DNA from 4 places in the Bacillus sp. PK6-16 genome. Region 1 is predicted to be linked to each of the others. Evidence: riboswitches for the same ligand, from Rfam matches in the RefSeq annotation. Region 1 holds a riboswitch; each other region holds the start of a gene.

Evidence for each region. Region 1 has a riboswitch for S-adenosylmethionine ahead of M1D66_RS26175 (peptide ABC transporter substrate-binding protein). Riboswitches for the same ligand answer to the same signal wherever they lie in the genome.
Region 2: linked by a shared signal. The riboswitch ahead of M1D66_RS14215 (ECF-type riboflavin transporter substrate-binding protein) and the one ahead of M1D66_RS26175 (peptide ABC transporter substrate-binding protein) in region 1 are both predicted to bind S-adenosylmethionine.
Region 3: linked by a shared signal. The riboswitch ahead of M1D66_RS25235 (cyclase family protein) and the one ahead of M1D66_RS26175 (peptide ABC transporter substrate-binding protein) in region 1 are both predicted to bind S-adenosylmethionine.
Region 4: linked by a shared signal. The riboswitch ahead of metI (cystathionine gamma-synthase/O-acetylhomoserine thiolyase) and the one ahead of M1D66_RS26175 (peptide ABC transporter substrate-binding protein) in region 1 are both predicted to bind S-adenosylmethionine.

The regions. Positions count from the first base shown of each region.
Region 1 is NZ_CP096511.1:5,106,246-5,109,410, reverse strand. Features, by position in the region: gene M1D66_RS26175 (peptide ABC transporter substrate-binding protein) at 389-2,029, opposite strand; SAM riboswitch class I at 2,162-2,266, opposite strand; gene M1D66_RS26170 (aldo/keto reductase) at 2,381-3,165, opposite strand, start outside.
Region 2 is NZ_CP096511.1:2,752,568-2,755,732, forward strand. Features, by position in the region: gene M1D66_RS14210 (ABC transporter ATP-binding protein) at 1-969, opposite strand, end outside; gene M1D66_RS14215 (ECF-type riboflavin transporter substrate-binding protein) at 980-1,528, opposite strand; SAM riboswitch class I at 1,669-1,784, opposite strand; gene M1D66_RS14220 (aspartate/glutamate racemase family protein) at 1,938-2,618, shown strand; gene M1D66_RS14225 (macrolide family glycosyltransferase) at 2,709-3,165, opposite strand, start outside.
Region 3 is NZ_CP096511.1:4,919,223-4,922,387, reverse strand. Features, by position in the region: gene M1D66_RS25245 (ATP-binding protein) at 1-112, shown strand, start outside; gene M1D66_RS25240 (hypothetical protein) at 342-722, shown strand; gene M1D66_RS25235 (cyclase family protein) at 751-1,383, opposite strand; SAM riboswitch class I at 1,469-1,581, opposite strand; gene M1D66_RS25230 (PRK06851 family protein) at 1,731-2,840, shown strand; gene M1D66_RS25225 (nucleotidyltransferase domain-containing protein) at 2,952-3,165, shown strand, end outside.
Region 4 is NZ_CP096511.1:1,191,484-1,194,648, forward strand. Features, by position in the region: gene metC (cystathionine beta-lyase) at 1-817, opposite strand, end outside; gene metI (cystathionine gamma-synthase/O-acetylhomoserine thiolyase) at 814-1,926, opposite strand; SAM riboswitch class I at 2,021-2,131, opposite strand; SAM riboswitch class I at 2,335-2,444, shown strand; gene M1D66_RS06155 (bifunctional homocysteine S-methyltransferase/methylenetetrahydrofolate reductase) at 2,515-3,165, shown strand, end outside.

The sequences.
Region 1 (3,165 bases):
TGTGTTGTTCGTAACGTCATAATGTCCGTGTCTTGAAGTAGCTATAGAAGGAGATAAAACCTATTATAAATATTTGTTTATAGGTAATCAGGTGTTCTATATGTATATACATGTTGAACTATAATCTATCGTTATATGTTTCAACGTAGTAGACATTATATTTTGATGGTTAAATATTTTGTTTCTTTGATTATTTAGAATATTAACACTGAAAAGAACTATATGTCAATAATAAAAATAGATTGTTAATTTCTTAGAATAATATATTAAAAAAGCAGATTCTCATGTGTGAGAGAACCTATTTTTAATATATTTTGCTAAAAAAACAATTGGTGTGGGCTAATAATAAGTGGGGATGAAGAACCCCCCCACTTATTAAAGTTTCACTTTATTTTTCAATTTTTGCCCACTTGAAGTTTAATTGACCTGCAAAGTCTACTTGCACAATTCCTTTCACATAAGAACGTTCTAAATAAGATTCGCCTTTTTGGTAAAGAGGAGCGATAACAGAGTCTTTAAATAATATTTTCTCGGATGCTAGTAATGCTTCCCAGCGAGCTTTTTCATCACCAGCTAAAGTTGTTTTCACTTTTGCTATTGTTTCATCGAATTCCTTATTAGAGTAATGATCTAAGTTATAAGGGTTATTCGTTGTAAATAGCTCAAGGAATGTAATTGGATCCGCAAAGTCAGGGCTCCAGCCATCAATTCCGATTTCGTAGTCACCTTTTAATAAAAGCGAAACTTGTTGCTTACGCGGCTGAGGTTTTATATTTACTGTTAATCCATCTAGATTCTTTTCTAGTTGTCCTTTTAAGAATTCACCAGTTTTCTTATCAAGGTCAGCATCACTCGTTAATAATTCTAATGTTATCTTTTCAGAACCAAGCTCTTGTTTAGCTTTTTTCCATAACTCTTGTGCAGATTTTGTATCAACTTTTGTTAAATCGCCGTTTGCAGTACGGAAGTCTTTTCCTTCAGGTCCTTTTGCAAAGTTTTTTGGAACGAGACCAAATGTTGGTGTAGAGCCATCATTTAATAACGTATTTACAAAGGATTTTCTATCAATTGTTTGATCAATTGCTTGGCGTGCAGAAACGTTTTGAAGTACTTTGTTTTGTTGATTCATACGTAAAAATTGTACGCCTACGTTTGGACGTTCTTTAAAGTTAGCATCCTTTTTATATTTATCGACGAAGTCAGATGTTAGTTTTATACGATCTAATTGTTTTGACTCGAATAAATTTACTTCTGTTGATTTTTCTTTTACGACATTAAAATTGATTTCTTCTAGTTTGACAGTATCTTTATCCCAATAGGTAGGGTTCTTCTTAAATTTAAAGCTTTGTTCGTGCTTCCAATCGCTTAGTGTAAAAGCTCCATTGTACAAGATTGTATTATCTTCTAAAGCGTACTTATCACCTTGTACTTTAAAGAATTCCTCATTAATTGGTAGAAATGTTGGGAACGCTGTTAAGCTAATAAAATAAGGAACAGGACGCTCTAATTCTACCTCAAACGTATGGTCATCAACTGCTTTTACACCAAGTTGGTCGGCTGGAAGTTCTTTGTTGTTAATTTTTGTTGCGTTTTTAATATCAAAGAATAAAAATGCATATTCAGAGGCTGTTGCTGGATCTACGGCACGTTGCCAAGCGAACACAAAATCTTTAGCTGTAACAGGAGTGCCGTTTGACCATTTTGAATCTCGCAAATGGAATGTGTATTTCGTTTTATCGCCACTTACTTCATGAGATTTTGCAACACCAGGAACAGGTTTGTTACCTTCACCAAGATTATACAAACCTTCAAATACGTTTCTCATTACTTGACCAGAATCAGTATCTGTAGCACGAGCCGTATCCATTGTTCGTATTTCAGTAGGTGAAGATAAGTTTAAAACCTGTTTACTAGGTGCCTCGTCTTTTGCATTTGCTCCGCTTGCTTCGTTTTTATAACTACCGCAACCAGTTAATAAAATACTTACTCCTACAACTGATGCAATACCGGGTACAAACTTCTTTTTCATTTGATTTTCCTCCTAAATAATTAAGTTTGGATGATGATGAGGGAAATGAAAAATAAAAAATCCCTCTTTTCATATTGAGAAAGAGGGATTTTTACGTACAAGTTATGCACCCGTATATAAACGAAGTCCCTCATTCTATCTTTCAAGCATAAAGCTTGCAGGAAGTGGCACAGTATTCAAAATGAACCTGTTGCCGAGGTTTCAAAGGGCCAGTCCCTCCACCTCTCTTGATACAATGAGTAAACGAATAAATTTTATTAATTTTTGTGTTTCTTTGATAATTCAAAATCTTACACCTTGAATAATGAAGTGTCAACTAAATGAAATATAGTTTAAATTTTCAGTTTTCTACTAGAAGTTAAAGTTATCTGGATCTGGACCAACGCGACGATCTTCATTTAAAGCTTGAATTGCTTTCATATCATCAGCACTTAATTCAAAGTCGAAGATGTTTGCATTTTCAATAATGCGATGTTCTTTAATTGATTTGGGAATTGTTACAACTTCGTTTTGTAAATCCCAACGTAAAATAATTTGCGCAGTTGATTTATTATATTTTGTCGCAATTTCTTGTAACGTTGGATTATCTAGTAGTTGTCCTTGCATTAATGGTGACCAAGCTTCAAGCTGGATATTATGTTCTTTACAGAATGCATGTAACTCTTCTTGTGCTAAACGTGGGTGATATTCCACTTGGTTGACCATTGGCTTAATTTCAGCAATTTCAAATACGTCTTGTAAGTGGTGAATGTGGAAATTACTCACACCGATAGCGCGAACACGGCCATCTTTATAAAGTGTTTCTAATGCTTTCCATGATTCAGTATATTTCCCTTTTACAGGCCAATGTACTAAATATAAATCTAAATATTCTAGACCTAATTTCTCTAATGTAGTTTCAAATGCTTGAAGTGTTGTTTCATATCCTTGATCGCTATTCCATACTTTTGAGGTAATAAATAATTCTTCACGTGAAACACCGGATTCACGAATCGCTTGCCCAACGCCTTCTTCATTTTGATAGATTGCTGCAGTATCGATGCTGCGGTAGCCATTTTTAATTGCTGCTTTTACAGAATCAATTACTTCTGAACCATCTTCTACTTTAAAAACACCTAAACCAAACCAAGGCATTT
Region 2 (3,165 bases), 2.4 Mb from region 1:
TATTAAAAGGTTTACATTTTCTAATACTTTTTGTTTATTAGGATATGAAAATGATAAATTCTCCACTTTAAGTAATTCCTTGTTTTTAGCATTCCTTTCTAATATGACTTGTTTCTCCATCCACTCTTTTATAACGTTGCTTACCTTTTCTTTTTGAAGGTTTTCCATTGGATATATTACGTCATTATTACGATCAAAATGTAATCTCTTTAATGCTTCGATGTAAATAGGCTCTCTTAAGCCAATACGTGGTAATATATTTGACGCTAAGATTTCTTTTGGTGTTCCCATCGCAATGACTTTACCTTCATCAATTAATATAACTTTGTCTAAATCCAGTTTTAAAATTTCTTCTATCCTATGTTCGATAATAACAATCGTTTTATTATACTGCTCATGTATATCTTTCATAAGTTCTATCGTATGTATGGCGCTTAGTGGATCTAAGTTCGCTAATGGTTCATCGAACAATAATATATCCGCATTCGTTGTTAATAAACCAGCAAGAGAAACTGTTTGCTTTTGACCTCCTGATAATTCATGTGGACTTTGTTTATGAAACGTATGCATCTTCACCTTTCTTAATGAGTCCGAAACAATCTTTTTCATGTTATCTTGCTTTACACATTCATTTTCTAAATAAAAAGCTACATCTTCTTCTACTGTCAGACCAATAAATTGAGCATCTTGATCTTGTAAAATTGTTCCTACCTGTTTACTTTGTTCAAAAATACTTCCTTCCCTTGGGTCTTTACCGGCAATTAAAACGTTACCTGTGCTATTCCCTTCGTAAGAAAATGGGATTAGCCCATTTATACAATGAGCTAATGTCGACTTTCCTGAACCACTTCGTCCAGCAATTAATACTTTTTCCCCAGGGTATATATGAAAGGTAATATCACTTAAAGTAGGCTGCGCAGCATGCCCATATTGAAAGGTGAATTGTTCAAACGAAATAATTGGTTGCATGTTAACATCCCTACTTTTCAATTTTTAAATGTGTATGTTTCTTATTGGATTTCGCCAAACCAATTGTAAGTGGCAATCCAAGTATTAAGAAAACGATGACATCGGAAATTGTTGCTCCTAATACTTGGATAACAATTTTGTCAAATGGTTCTCCCATCACAATAATATCGAATGCCCCAGCAAATATAATAGCAATGACAATACCAACTAGCCCAGTAATTGCTAAATAAGAAATATCTCCCTTGTTAAACGACCCGTTTTTCACACTAAAACCAACTCTTTTTTGAATAAGCCCCATTGAAAAACCAATAATTCCTGAACTAATAACCCATCCCCACCAAATACCCCATCCAGCAATCGTATCTGTTACGGTATGACCGATAAGTCCAATTAACAGTCCTGCCACTGGACCAAATAATGCTCCAAAAACAGTTAATATAGCTAATGCTGGTTTAATAAATGTATTCGGTGCAATAGAAAATCCCCAAAGTCCTAATATCCCGTATAATGCTGCTCCAATACCGATTGCTACTACTAACTTTGTTGATAATTTATTCATGACAATTCCCCTCTCATATTAGTCAACTTTTATTACTCTATATTTAATTTAAAAATGAATTATGCATCGACACTCCCTTTCTATACAACAAAAAAATGACCTCTTACATAAGAGGTCATTTTCTTTCACTTTCAAGAATCCTCTTATCTTTCAAAAAACACATCGTGTCCTCTGCGGAATTAGCACCTTCCTATAAAATTGCATAGGGGTTGCTGAGGTTTCTTAGGGCCGTTCCCTCCACCTCTCTGGATAAGTATTAATTTGTAATTCGTATTATGGCACTAAAGAATGTAAATTTCAACACTTTTCTTACTATTTTTATTTTTTATTAAATAGCACATTTAAATCATTGTATTCTTATCGGAATTGTGAAATAATGAATTCAAAATCGTTTCGGGAGGAATGCATTATGAAAGTTATTGGTTTGATTGGAGGATTAAGTTGGGAATCTACATCATTATACTATAAACATATTAATACACTTACACTCTCTCAATACGATCAAAATGCGAAGCTAATTTTATATAGTATGGACTTTGGTGAAGTAACTACTTTATTACAAAACTATCAATATGAAGAAGTGAAAAATGAACTAGTTACAGTTGCAAAGAAAGTTGAAAAATCTGGGGCTGAATGTTTATTAATGTGTTCAAATACTGTACATCTATTTGCCGAGGAGGTAGAACAAGCAATATCTATCCCGCTTCTTCACATTGGTGATGTAAGTGCTAAAGAAATGGTAGAACAGAATATAAAACGTATCGGACTATTAGGAACAAAACAAACGATGGAGCAAGATTTCTATAAATCACGATTAGCGAAATATAACATTGAGACAATTATCCCAAATGACGAGGAAAGAACTTTTATCCACCATGTCATATTAGATGAATTAAGTAGAGGGATCATTTCAGAAACATCTAAAAAAAGGTTATTACAAATTACAAAATCATTAATTCAAAACGGCGCTGAAGGTATATTATTAGGCTGCACTGAAATACCTTTACTCATCTCCCAAAATGATCTTACTGTTCCCGTTTTTGATACTGCTTTTTTACATGCAAATACTGCTGTACAATTTGCTGGATAAGAATACACAAGCATAAAGGTGAGAACCTCTATGCTTGTATACAGTTACGACTATTTATCCCGCTATTTGCAGGCAGTAAAGCCCCACCAATTAAAGTTTTACTTTATTTAAAAGAGATTCAATAACTGCAATGGCTTCTTTTGAACCACCACATTCTAAAAAGCTATCATTAAGTTTTCTTATACCATGTTTATACTTTTCATTTGAAAGTACATCTGTTACGGCCTCTTTTAAAGTGTACACATTAACATGTTCTTTCAATAGTCTATGTGCTGCTTCCAGTTCAGTTAATCTTTGCGCTATCATAGGCTGATCTTTATCATGCGGTATTATTACAAATGGGACATTATAATGAATGGCATCGTGTACGCTATTCATACCGCCATGTGTAATAAAAACATCTGCTTCATTTAATATTTCTGATTGAGGTACGTATGGAGCAATTATAAAATTATCTGGCGTTTGCTTTATTTTTGAAATATCATTTCTATCACCAATTGCCATTACAACTATCCCATCAAAATCTGAAAAAGTATCAATACAAGTA
Region 3 (3,165 bases), 190 kb from region 1:
ACTTGGATTAATGATTACATATAAAATTATTAAGGAACATCAAGGGAGTATCATGATCCAAAGTAGTGTAGGAGTAGGAACGAAAGTAGAAATTTTTTTGCCTACCTTTTAATGTATTGGGAGAAAAGATTTTTCAGAAAAGTGTTCTTGTTGTGTAAATATAAACATTTTATAAAATGTTTCAAGAAGGGTTTTTTTTATAAAATACTTCGTTTATAATGGAGGAAAATATCGACATGAGATTGATTGCTCATGTAGCGGTTCAGTAGTGTTATGAAAAGATAAGAAGGGGTGCACACGCATCCTTTTTTCTATGCAGATATTATGAAAGAGGTGGTATGATGGAATTAACATTAAATTCGACTGTATGTTTACACACGATTCAATTTCGAAAAGAGCAAAAGAATTATATTGTAAAAGATACAATTACAGGAGAAAAATATGAAATGCCGCCACTTTGGATTGATGCATTGGCAATGATGCGTGACGGTTTTTTATTGGGGGAAATTGAAGAGAAATTAAAAGAAGAGTATCCATCCGAAGAAGTGAATATGTTAGCATTCACGAGGCAACTGTTAGAACTAGAACTTGTTGAAATGGTAGATGGAGAAGAGATAGCTTGCACAAAGAAGAAAGAGATAGATTGTTTAGCTTGGGTGCGTCCTCGTGTGGAACAATTCTTTCTTAATTTAAATAGAAAATATAGAAGCAAAGACCAGTAGTGGCCTTTGCTTTTTTTATAGGCTGTGTTTAAAAAATAACAGCAAATGCTCTTGCGAAAGCACCGTCACTATTTTTAATTTTTAAAGGTGCTGCTGAGAAAAAGAAACGTTTTGCTTCGATAGCATCTAGATTTGTTAAGTTTTCAATTAAGTAAATATCATTCCCTAGTAATATGTGATGAATCGGTGATGTTTCTGTTGTGACTTCATCAGGAGAAATGAAATCTAAACCGATAGATTTTACTTTTAATCGCACTAGTTCTTTAGCTAATTCTTCAGAAAGATAAAATGCTTCCTTCTCATAAGCTTCTGTATTCCATTTTGTGGATAGATTAGAATGAAAAATAACAATATCACCTTCTTTTATGTCAGTATTATGCAATACTGTCTTAGGTAATTTTCGCTCTTGAATATGTGTTACATCTATAAGAACAGCTTCACCTACAAATTGATCCAGCGGTAATTGATCGATGGTCGTTGCGCCTGAAATAAAATGCGCAGGAGCATCACAATGCGTGCCAACATGAACGACAGAATGAAAATCTGTAACTTGATATCCTGATTCTTCAACACTTGTAACAGCTTCTAGTTGTATTTTAGGTGTTCCAGGAAATTGAGACATATTATTTTCAAATGTTTGTGATAAATCAATTACTTTCATTTTACATACCTCCAATATATGTTTTTCAAATAATAAAAAGCTCATCCTTCAGTATCAAGAAAGATGAGCTTTACATGCTAGTTGAGTTTTATCTTCCAAAATGCATTGCATTTTGCAGGAATTAGCACCTATTCAGTTTGTATAAACTGAGGTTGCTGGGCTTCAAAGGGCCGGTCCCTCTGCCTCTCTTGATAAAGAAGTATTCAGTTTTTAAAATCGGAATTTTCCGATAGTTAAATTGTAATTCATTTCCTTTTTGCGTGCAATACAAAATAGGTATTCACCCAAATAAAGCTGCTCGCATATTGTAGCTTATGTAAATAGAATGCTGCGAAGGAGTGAGTGCAGTGACAGGAAATGTATTAAATTATTATGCTGGTGGTAATACAGCTAGGGGATTTCACAATTTATACGAAGAGAATTTAAAAGGATTAGACAGATTATTTATCTTAAAGGGTGGCCCAGGAACGGGAAAATCTTCTTTAATAAAGGCAATAGGTCGTGAATGGATTGAAAAAGGATATGATATTGAATTTTTACATTGTTCTTCTGATAATAAATCGGTTGATGGTGTAATTATCCCACAATTAAAAGTAGGAATTGTTGATGGGACATCGCCGCATGTTATTGAGCCAAAAATGCCAGGAGTTGTTGAAGAGTATATAAATTTAGGAATTGCTTGGGACTCAGATAAACTAAGAAAGCAGAAGTTAGAAATTGAAAGATTTGTTTCAGAAGCAAGCAAAGCTTTTCAGTCTGCTTACGCACGTTTTAAAGAGGCATTGGTTATACATGATGAGTGGGAGAAGATATATATTGATAATATAGATTTTAATAAAGCAAATGAACTAACCAATCAGCTAATCCAGAAATTATTTACAGATAAAAGCGGGAGACAATTACTTGTAAAACATCGTTTTTTAGGAGCTGCTACACCGAAAGGAGCAGTTGATTTTGTTCCTAATTTAACAGAAGGGTTACCACATCGTTATTTTATAAAAGGGCGCCCAGGCTCTGGAAAATCAACGATGCTCAAAAAGTTAGCTAAGGCAGCTGAAGAAAAAGGGTTTGAAGTTGAAGTATATCATTGCGGATTTGACCCGAATAGTCTTGATATGGTTATCGTAAGAGAATTAGGTTTTGCAATTTTTGATAGCACCGCACCACATGAATATTTTCCAAGTCGCGAGGGTGATGAAATTATTGATATGTATGCCCTTATTGTTACGCCAGGGACGGATGAGAAATATGCGAAGGAAATTCGTGATGTTTCCATTCAATATAAAGCAAAAATGAATGAGGCGATGTCTTTCTTAGCGAAAGCAAAATCGATTCGTGATAAATTAGAACGAATTTATATTGCTGCTATGGATTTTTCAATAGTAGATGCATATAAAGAGGAGATTCAAAAAGAGTTTGAACGAATTGCTGCTACTGTAATTGAAAAGCAACAATAGACGTTTCATTAGGCTGTCAGTAATTTCTGACAGTTTTTTTAGTATGTAGTAAAATTAATAGTGTATTGTCGAATTTCCAGGGAAATAATCAAAAAATGGAGATGTTATGAAATGAGAGAGAAAATCGAGTTGGAGTTAGAAAGAATTGAAAAAGAGAATGATGTAAAAATTTTATTTGCGGTGGAATCAGGGAGTCGTGCTTGGGGGTTTCCATCGAAAGATAGCGATTATGATGTTAGGTTTGTTTATATACATCCGGTAGAATGGTATTTATCAATTCATGACAAACGAGATGTAATTGAATATCCAATTAGTGATGATTTAG
Region 4 (3,165 bases), 1.4 Mb from region 1:
TTTTTACTTTAGAGTGCTCTTGTAAATAATGTGCGATTTTATTGGCATTTTTAGCTGAATGTTCGAGGCGTACATGCAATGTTTTTAGACCGCGAAGTACGAGAGAACAATCTTGAGGTCCTAAAATAGCACCGAATGCATTTTGTAAAAATCCAAGCTTTTGAGCGAGTTCTGAATCTTTTACTACTGCTAATCCGGCAGTAACATCACTATGACCAGCAATAAATTTTGTAGCACTATGAAGAACGACATCAGCTCCAAGTTCAAGTGGTTTTTGGAATAGTGGTGTCAAAAATGTATTATCAACAAAAGTAAGAGCGCCAATAGATTTTGCGAGTTTAGAAACCTCGCGAATATCTGTCACTTTTAAAAGTGGGTTAGAAGGTGTTTCTACATAAAAGAGCTTTGTATTTGGTTTAATGTTTTGTTTTATTTCTTCTAAATTGGTCATATCAACAAATGTATGTGAAACACCGTAACGGGAGAGTACCTCAGTTATCACTCGGTAAGTGCCTCCGTACACATCTTCTGAAATGAGTACGTGATCACCTTGTGAAAGAAGGAGGAATGCAGTGGAAATCGCTGCAATGCCTGATGCAAAGGCGAATCCTTTTGTTCCGCCTTCTAATAAAGCAATGATATCTTCAAGAGCTTCACGAGTTGGATTTCCTGACCTGCTATAGTCATATTTTCCGAACGTATCTACATCAAACTGGTGAAAAGTTGATGTATTATAAATAGGAACGTTCACAGCGCCTGTTTGCGAGTCGTGTTTATATTGGTTGTGTAGTAAGAGTGTATCTATAGAATAGCTCATATTCTTACACCTTCTTTTACGAGTTTAATTGCTTGCTTTAAGTCTTGAATTAAATCGTTACTATTTTCAATGCCAACTGAGAATCGAAGAAGACGATTGCATACGCCGTTTGCTGTTCTAATTTCTTCAGGAATATCAGCATGTGTTTGCGTTGCTGGATAAGTCATTAAACTTTCTACACCACCAAGACTTTCGGCAAATGTAATTAAGGATAAAGATTGTAAGAATGGATTAATCCAAGCTTCATCTTTAAGGCGGAATGAGATCATGCCACCTCTTCCTGGATAAAATACATCTGTCACCCCGTCCTCATCATTTAAATACGCAACAACTGCTTTCGCATTTTCTTCATGTTGCCTCATGCGAAGCGCTAACGTTTTCATACCGCGAATTAATAACCATGAGTCAAATGGGCTTAAAACTGCACCTGATGCATTATGATAATGAGCGATTTCCTCGCAAAGTTCCTTTCCTTTTGCAACGACAAGCCCGCTTAGTACATCGTTATGTCCCCCTAAATATTTCGTTGCGCTATGAAGTACAATGTCAGCACCTTCTGTTAATGGTTGCTGTATATAAGGTGTGTAGAAAGTGTTGTCTACAATAAGAAGTAGTCCGTTCCTTTTCGCTACAGTTGCGACAGCAGCAATATCAGTAACTTGCATTAATGGATTAGTTGGAGTTTCTATGAAAATAGCCTTCGTTTCAGTTGTGATAGCTTGCTCAATTTGTTTAATAGACTGTGTATTTACGTATCTACATCGAACATTCCACTTTTTTTCATGCTCAGAAAATAATCGATACGTTCCCCCGTATAAATCTTCAGATACAATAAGTTCGTCTCCAGAGCGGAATAGAGAAAGGACGAGGAGAACAGCCGCCATCCCTGAACTACAGGCATAACCTTGTTCGCCACATTCTAAGTCTGCAATCGCCTGTTCTAAAAGACCGCGAGTTGGATTGCCAGTTCGTGAATAGTCAAAGCCAGTAGATTTACCAATTCCTTCGTGACGATAAGCGGTTGAGAAATAAACTGGTGGATTAACCGTTCCAGTTGTAGTTTCACTGCGATTTCCGATTTGTGCTAGTTTTGTTTCGATTGTTGACATGTGAAAATTCCTCCTTTTTAAATTGAAACATTAAGTGAATATAAAATAAAAAAAGCCTTCTAAGAAGAAGGCTTTCGGTTTGAATAGAGTCTTCTTCTCATCTGTCAAATCTTTCACAATTTGCTGGAATTAGCACCTTATTAACAAAATGTTAATGGTTGCTGAGGCGTCACAGGGCCAGTCCCTCTACCTCTCTAGATAAGAATGTTCGTATGAAATTTTTATTATGTTTTTAACTTTACAATAAAATATAACTGAATTGCAACTTTATTTTAAATAATTTTTATTTTTCCGCAAGTGTCATTGACTTTTACTTTTGTGCATGCTAAATTTATTAAAAAATTAACAAACATTGTTAAAAGGGGAACGCATTTCCTTTTAGCTACATAAATAAAATAATAAAGACAACTCTTATTGAGAGCGGTGGAGGGAAAGGCCCTGTGAAACCCGGCAACCTTCAAACGAAATGTTTGAAACGGTGCTAATACCTGCAAAACGAATGTTTTGCATAATAAGAGGAGGAACGATTATGTCCCCCTCTTCAAAGTGAAGAGGGGGTTTTTATATTGATAGAAATGAGGGAGATTCGTGAAATTACTAGATTTATTATCAAACGGAATTGTAATAGGTGATGGTGCGGTTGGGACGTTATTGCATTCACATGGTTTGCAAAGTAGCTTTGAAGAATTGAATGTATCTGATCCAGACTTAATTATATCGATTCATAAACAATATGTAGCTGCTGGAGCAGATGTAATTCAAACGAATACGTATGGAGCAAATGAAGCGAAATTACGTATGTATGGTTTAGAAAATCAAGTTATAGAAATTAATAGAGCGGCAGTAAAACTGGCGAAAGCATCTGTGACAGATAAAAATGCAATTTTAGGAACAATTGGTGGTATGAAACATATCGGAGCTGTTACAACGACTGATATGGAAAGAGAGTTTATGTTACTTGAACAGGCAGGGGCTTTACTAGAAGAACAGGTTGATGGATTACTATTAGAAACTTTTTACGATGAATTTGAATTACTTCATGCCGTTAAAGTATTGCGTAAGCAAACGAATATTCCAATTGTTGCGCAATTAGCGTTACATGAAGCAGGTACGACTCAAAATGGAAATGATGTCAATGAAATATTAAAGCAACTTATAGATTACGGTGCAAATGTTGTTGGATTGAATTGTCAACTAGGGCCGCTTCATATGACGGAAGCTTTCAAAATGATATCGATT